Aminivibrio sp.: one gene and its partner. The protein of the gene in region 1 interacts with the protein of each later gene in a pairwise test. Links are inferred from orthologs where the notes say so. Each region holds a gene or a part of one and is shown in the gene's direction. Other genes may lie near its edges. The genes, in order: JMJ95_RS00055 and lysA.

Evidence for each region.
Region 2: the proteins of JMJ95_RS00055 (region 1) and lysA interact in binary tests that used the Escherichia coli proteins (3 or more experiments, as listed by UniProt). The link is inferred for Aminivibrio sp. from one-to-one orthologs.

Annotation. Positions count from the first base shown.
Region 1 is NZ_JAESIH010000002.1:5,880-8,952, reverse strand. Bases 1-2,755 are described here. They hold JMJ95_RS00055 (response regulator transcription factor), read left to right. Parts: upstream 1-906; coding sequence 907-1,605; downstream 1,606-2,755. Other genes in these bases: JMJ95_RS00050 (ATP-binding protein), read left to right, coding at 1,587-2,755; JMJ95_RS00060 (Spy/CpxP family protein refolding chaperone), read right to left, coding at 1-670. Also shown: more of JMJ95_RS00050, read left to right, coding at 2,756-2,948; JMJ95_RS00045 (YwbE family protein), read left to right, coding at 2,961-3,073. UniProt on the Escherichia coli protein: Response regulator member of the two-component regulatory system CpxA/CpxR which responds to envelope stress response by activating expression of downstream genes including cpxP, degP, dsbA and ppiA.
Region 2 is NZ_JAESIH010000047.1:52,106-55,324, reverse strand. What follows is about bases 282-3,182. They hold lysA (diaminopimelate decarboxylase), read left to right. Parts: upstream 282-890; coding sequence 891-2,474; downstream 2,475-3,182. Other genes in these bases: JMJ95_RS07055 (ABC transporter substrate-binding protein), read left to right, coding at 2,598-3,182; JMJ95_RS07065 (transporter substrate-binding domain-containing protein), read right to left, coding at 282-678. Outside these bases: more of JMJ95_RS07065, read right to left, coding at 1-281; more of JMJ95_RS07055, read left to right, coding at 3,183-3,219. UniProt on the Escherichia coli protein: Specifically catalyzes the decarboxylation of meso-diaminopimelate (meso-DAP) to L-lysine. Is not active against the DD- or LL-isomers of diaminopimelate.

The DNA of each region.
Region 1 (3,073 bases):
CGGCGGTCTTCCCGATCATCCCGTCATCCATGGTCCCGTCCCGGAGGGCGGCCCGGCCTTCCTTCAGCACGGCAAGCAGTCTGCCCATTCGCTCCTGCATGGCGGGGGCCTCGGCTGTAAAGAGGCTCTCCGCATTCTTCCGCTGCTCTTCGGTCAGGTTCAGGAAGTCATGCCGGAAACGGAAATCGTGCCTTTTTCCTGGAAAATCCGCAATCCGCTGCTCCGCCCGCTTTTCCAGGAGGGAAAGGACATTTTCCGCCTTGGCGAGCTGTTTCTCGTCCAGCATTCCGTACAGGTCCGAAGCGGCCCGGAGGGCTCCCTCCGCCATTTTCACCAGTTCAGGCCGTGCACTCGCGAGGACCTCTCCGGCTTGCTTTCCGTCAAAGGGCTCAGTGCCGGAAAACAGCGACCGGACTTCCCCCCGAAGGCCGAACAGAACCCTGGCCGCGGTCCACTTCTGCTCCCGCAGCTTCCCCAGTATGCCGTCCGCCTTTGTCCACTGCTCCTCAGTGAAATCCAGCGGGTTGACGGCCCGGAACATTTCGGCCCTGAAGGTCGGCTCTCCGCCGCTCCTCCACCGCCCCGGAGCTCCCCATGCAAACGCTCCTCCGAGAAGAACCAGGACTGCCGCCCCAAGCAGCGCTCCGGAAAATATCGATCGTTTTTTCATGTGTTCCGCCTCCCTCTGCAAGATGCCGGGGTTCTCCCCGGTACGGCAGGATCATACCCCGGAGAGCATGAACGTGCCCTTCAGCCAATCCGCAGAAACGTCAAGAAAAGTAAACTTCTTCTCCCCCTTTCTTAACCAACCTTTACCTCTCGCCCGTTCCCGCTGTCGTATAATGGCCTCAGCGCCGGAACGATACCCGGTCCCGGCCGATTCATGCACGAGAGGAGGCGATGGCCGTGCATACCCTTCTTCTGCTCGACGACGACAAGGAACTCTGCGACCTGCTGACGGACTATCTGAAGCCCGAGGGGTTCGAAATCCTCACCGCCCACGACGGCAACACGGGACTGGCGGCCGCCCTGAACTTCCCGTCCCTGGACCTCATTCTGCTCGACGTGATGCTCCCCGGAAAGAACGGTTTCGACGTCCTCCGGGAGCTGCGGACCTGTTCAGGGGTCCCCGTCCTCATGCTCACCGCCAAGGGGGACGAAGTGGACAGGATCGTTGGCTTGGAACTGGGGGCGGACGACTATCTGCCCAAACCCTTCAACCCCCGGGAACTTCTGGCCCGCATACGGGCCATCCTCCGCCGGAAGGAGCCCCCTGCCGCCCCGAACACCCCTGAGCGGCTCGTCTCCGGTGACATCGAACTGGACCCCGCACGGAGGACAATCCGCGCAGGTGGAACGGACATCGACCTCACCACCGTGGAATTCAAGCTGCTGGAGGCCCTTCTCCGCACCCCGGGCAAGGTGGTCTCCCGGGACGCCCTCTCCCGGGCCGCCCTGGACCGTCCCCTCTCCCCCTTCGAGCGAAGCCTGGACGTCCACATGAGCAACCTCAGAAAAAAACTCGGCCCCGGCCCCGACGGCTCACCCCGTATTCGGACCCTCCGCAGCGAAGGCTACCTCCTGTCATGCGAAGCTACACGCTGAAGCTCTTCTGGTGGTTCTGGCTCACCGCCGCCGTGGCGGTCGTCGCCAGCCACATGATAGGGAAGCTCGCCGAGGAGGAGCAGTTCCGGAACCGGGGGGAAACCCTGCGGGAGATCGCCGCTCTCTACGGCGAAAAGGCCGTCTCGATACTCGACCGGAGCGGCAGCGGGGCGGCCCTGGACTACGTGACCGGCCTGCAGCGCACCATCCGCATCACCGGTTTTCTCTTCGATGAAAGCGGAAAGGAAATGCTGGGGCAGACCGTCCCGGACTACATCCACGCCATCCTTGCCGAGGCACGGAAGAAGAACGGACCGGCGGGCAGCTTCGAACGGGGGCGGCCTCTCTTCGCAGTTCCCCTGGAGTCGCGGCCCGGACACATATTCGCCGGAGCCCTGCCGAACCTCTTCAGGGAAAGAACCTCAGCCGCCACCTTCTATCGCCTGTTTACCGCCGTACTGGCGGCCGCCTTTCTGTCGTGGATCCTGGCGGTCAGGCTCACCCACCCCCTCAAGGCGCTGGGGAAAACCATGAGAAAGTTCGCCGCCGGAGCCCTGGACGCCCGGGAAGGCAAGGCGGCCCGGCGGAAAGACGACATCGGCGTCCTGGCGCGGGACTTCAACGCCATGGCGGCCAGGATCGAGGAGCTGCTGAAAGGCCAGAGGCGGCTGCTCGCCGACGTATCCCACGAGCTGCGCTCCCCCCTCACCCGCCTCGGCGTGGCCCTGGAGCTCGCGAGAAGGCACATCCCGGAGGAAGCGGCCCGAGAATATGAGCGAATGGAGAACGAGCTGGCACGGATGAACGCCCTCATCGGCTCCCTGCTTCAGCTCTCGAGGCTCGACGCCCTGGACAGGCCCGAGAACCGGCAGACCATGGACCTTTCGGCCCTCGTGGAGGAGATCGCCGAGGACGGCGAATTCGAGGGAGCCCCCCACGGCAGGGGAGTATCCGCGGACATCCTCCCCGGGGTATCCTATACCGGCGACCCCGCCCTCCTTCGAAGCTCCGTGGAAAACCTGGTCCGCAACGCCCTCCGCTACTCCCCCGAGGGAGGAACGGTGGACGTATCGCTTTCGAGACAAGGCGGAGCCGTCCGCATCCTCGTGGAGGACAGGGGACCGGGAGTGCCCGATGAGGAACTGGAGCACATCTTCACACCCTTCCACAGGGTGGAGCAGGCCCGGGAACGAACCCTCCCGGACGAAGGCTGCGGTCTCGGCCTCGCCATCGCGGGACGGGCTGCGGGCCTCCACGGCGGCACCGTCACCGCCCGGAACAGGCCCGAAGGCGGACTTGCCGTGGAAATACTGCTGCCGGAGGACCGGCCGGAAAACGACTGAGGAGGAGACATCATGCCGGGAAGGACACGGGCGAACATCGCCCCGGGAATGAAAGTGAAGGTCGTGAAAAAAGAAGACCAGGGAACGGGGAAGCTCACCGAAGGCATCGTGGAAAGCCTGCTGAC
Region 2 (3,219 bases), on another replicon or contig:
GTTGACCGCCGTTATGAAGGCCGTCTCACCAAGGTTCATGGCGAGAGCTTTCCCTGAGCCGGTGATTTCCTGCTCGAAGGCCATCTTGATCTTCCCGGTGAAATCCTTGTGTTCCACGTAGCTCTTGGCCACGGGGGTGTCCATGAGAGTTGCGTCCACCCTCCCGAGGATGACTTCCCGGACGCAATCGTCAAACTTCTGAAAAGACTTCACCGTTACGCCGGGGATGGTCCGGGAGTAGGTCTCCTGCACCGTGCCCAGCTGGACCGCCACGGTTTTGCCCTTCATGTCGTCGAGAACCTTCATGGAGTCGTTGTCCGCCTTCACGATGAAAGCGCTGATGGAGATTTCATAGTTATCGGAGAAGGCGACCTTTTTTGCCCGCTCTTCCGTGGCGCTCATTCCGGCGGCCACGATGTCGATCTTCTTCGCGAGCAGGGAGGGGATGAGACTGTCGAACGGCATGTCCACCCACTCGAGCTTCTTGCCGATCTTCGCCGCGATGGCTTCCATGAGGTCGATGTCGAAACCCTTCAGGTTGTTCTTCTCGTCACGGAACTCGTAGGGGGGGTAAGTGCTTTCCGTTCCCACAAGAATCACGTCCTTGGCCATGACATCGGCCCATCCGCCGGTGGCCGCGAGGGCCAGGACCAGAAGCGCGAGCAGCAGTTTTTTCATGATGATCTCTCCTTTGTTATTGAACATATGTTTATATCATTCCGCACGAATGATATTCAATGTACAGTCAGAATACACGCCCTGTTTTTTTCTGTCAATACCGACTTTCCGTCCTAAATCCTGCGGATTTAGGTTCGTTTTTTTTATGTTGACGTTCCTTCCCCCGCTGGATATAATGTCCGAAACAAAGAAAGCACAGGCGATGATGCAGAATGCCCGAAGTAATGAATCTGCCGCCAGAGAGGGAAGTCCACAGGCTGAGAAGCTTCCCGGGCAGGAACGGAGGAGCGAAAGACTGCGGAGCCGGGGCTGAAACGGTTCGAATGAACCGGAAGTACGCCTCCGGGAGGCTCCCGTCACAGAGCCGAGAGCGGGGCGCTGCGGCATGCGCCCAAGCAGGGTGGTACCGCGAGTTCAACGACTCGTCCCTTCATCGGGGCGGGTCGTTTTTTATTCACCGTTTTTTTCGAACGGAAAGAGGTGCAGCCGGAGTGGGCCAGCAGAACGTGAATGACAGGGGGCATTTCCTCTTCGGAGGATGGGACGTGACGGAACTGGCGGAGCGTTTCGGGACGCCGCTGTACGTCTTGTCCGAGGAGGGGATTCGGGCCCGATGCAGGGCGGTGAGGGAATCCTTCATGGACCGGTGGGCGAATGCCTTGGCGGTGTATGCCGGGAAGGCTTTCCTTCCCCTGGCCATGTGCAGGATCATTGCCTCGGAAGGGCTGGGGCTCGACGTAGTATCGGGAGGGGAGCTCCACACGGCAAAATCCGCCGGCTTCCCCATGGAAAACGTTTTTTTCCACGGCAACAGCAAGACGGAGGAGGAACTCCGTTATGCCCTCGATGCTGGAGTGGGGCGGATCGTCGTGGACGGCGCCTCGGAGCTCGACGCCCTTGAAGAGATCGCCCGGAAAGCGGGAAAAAGGGCGGACATCCTCTTCCGGGTTACCCCGGGGGTGGACGCCCACACCCACAAATATATACTTACGGGCCACACGGGCTCCAAGTTCGGGTTTCCTCTCCTCGGGAACTCCCTCAGAACGGCGGTGCGGAGAGCCATGGACTCGGACTGCCTTTCCCTCAGGGGATTCCATTTCCACATCGGTTCCCAGATTTTCGAGAACACATCCCACGTGATGGCCGTGGGAATCGTGGTAAAGACCATTGCCGAATTTTCCCGGGACCTCGGTTTCACCACCATGGAACTCAACATGGGCGGGGGGTACGGCGTGGAATTGGACCCCGAAGGGAAGACTCCCCCCATAGCCTCCTTCACCGACGCCATGATGGAGACCCTCGCTGCGGGATGCGCCGCGGAGGGAATCCCCCTGCCTCAGGTTATCATCGAGCCGGGCCGGTGGATCGTCTCCGAGGCGGGAATTACCCTGTACACCGTGCAGACGGTGAAGACCATCGACGGAATGGTGACCTACGTCGCTGTTGACGGGGGCATGACGGACAATCCGAGGCCCGCCCTGTACGGCGCGAAGTACTGGGCCGTGGCGGCGGGCAAGATGAACAGGGAACCTACGGAGACGGTGACGGTGGCCGGGAAATGCTGCGAGTCCGGGGACGTGCTCATCGAGAGGCTGAAGGTCCCTCCCCTGGAGCGGGGCGACCTGCTCGCGGTGCTGAACACCGGGGCCTACACCTTCTCCATGGCGAGCAACTACAACCGCATTCCCCGACCGGCTGCCGTGCTGGTGAGCCCGGGGCGGGCCGACGTGATCGCGGAGAGGCAGACCTACGACGATGTGCTCCGGTGGGACAGAATTCCGAAGCATCTGGAGTGAACGGAACACCATATCTGGAGGTGGGGCCGGAAAAAAAAGAGAGTGACGGTTGGATCCCCGTCCTGACGGGCGGAAAATCGGATTGGAAACAAACGCCAAATACCAGGGAGGTTGAGAAAAGAAATGAGAAAGATCCTTATGATGGCAGCGGCAGTCTTGATCCTTGTCTTTGCGGGAGCCGCCTTCGCGGATGACGTGATCCGCATCGGCCATACCGTGTCCCTCACCGGCGGCGCTTCCATGTGGGGACAGTCCGAGGCCCGGGCACTTGACATGCTCGTGAAGAAGATCAACGGCGCCGGCGGCGTCCTCGGGAAGAAGATCGAGTTCGTCCGCTACGACAACCGGAATGACGGGGTCGAAGCGGTCAACGTGGCCCGCCGGCTCGTCTCCGACGGTGTCGTGGCCGTCATCGGCCCTGCCCAGAGCGGCAACGCCATCGCTTCAGCCCCCGTATTCGAGAGGGCGGGCATCCCCATGGTGGTCACCACCGCCACCAACCCCTACGTGACTATCGACCAGAGGTCCGGCAAGGTTCGTCCTTTCGCCTTCCGCCCCTGCTTCATTGACCCTTTCCAGGGGACGGTGGCGGCCCGGTTTGCCGTGACTGACCTCGGGGCGAAGAAGGGCGCCATTCTCTACGACGTTGGATCGGACTACGGCCAGTGGCTCGCGAAGTACTTCGAGGAGGCCTTCGTGGAGAAGGGCGGCACCATCGTGGCGAAGGAGGCCTTCAGGACCGACG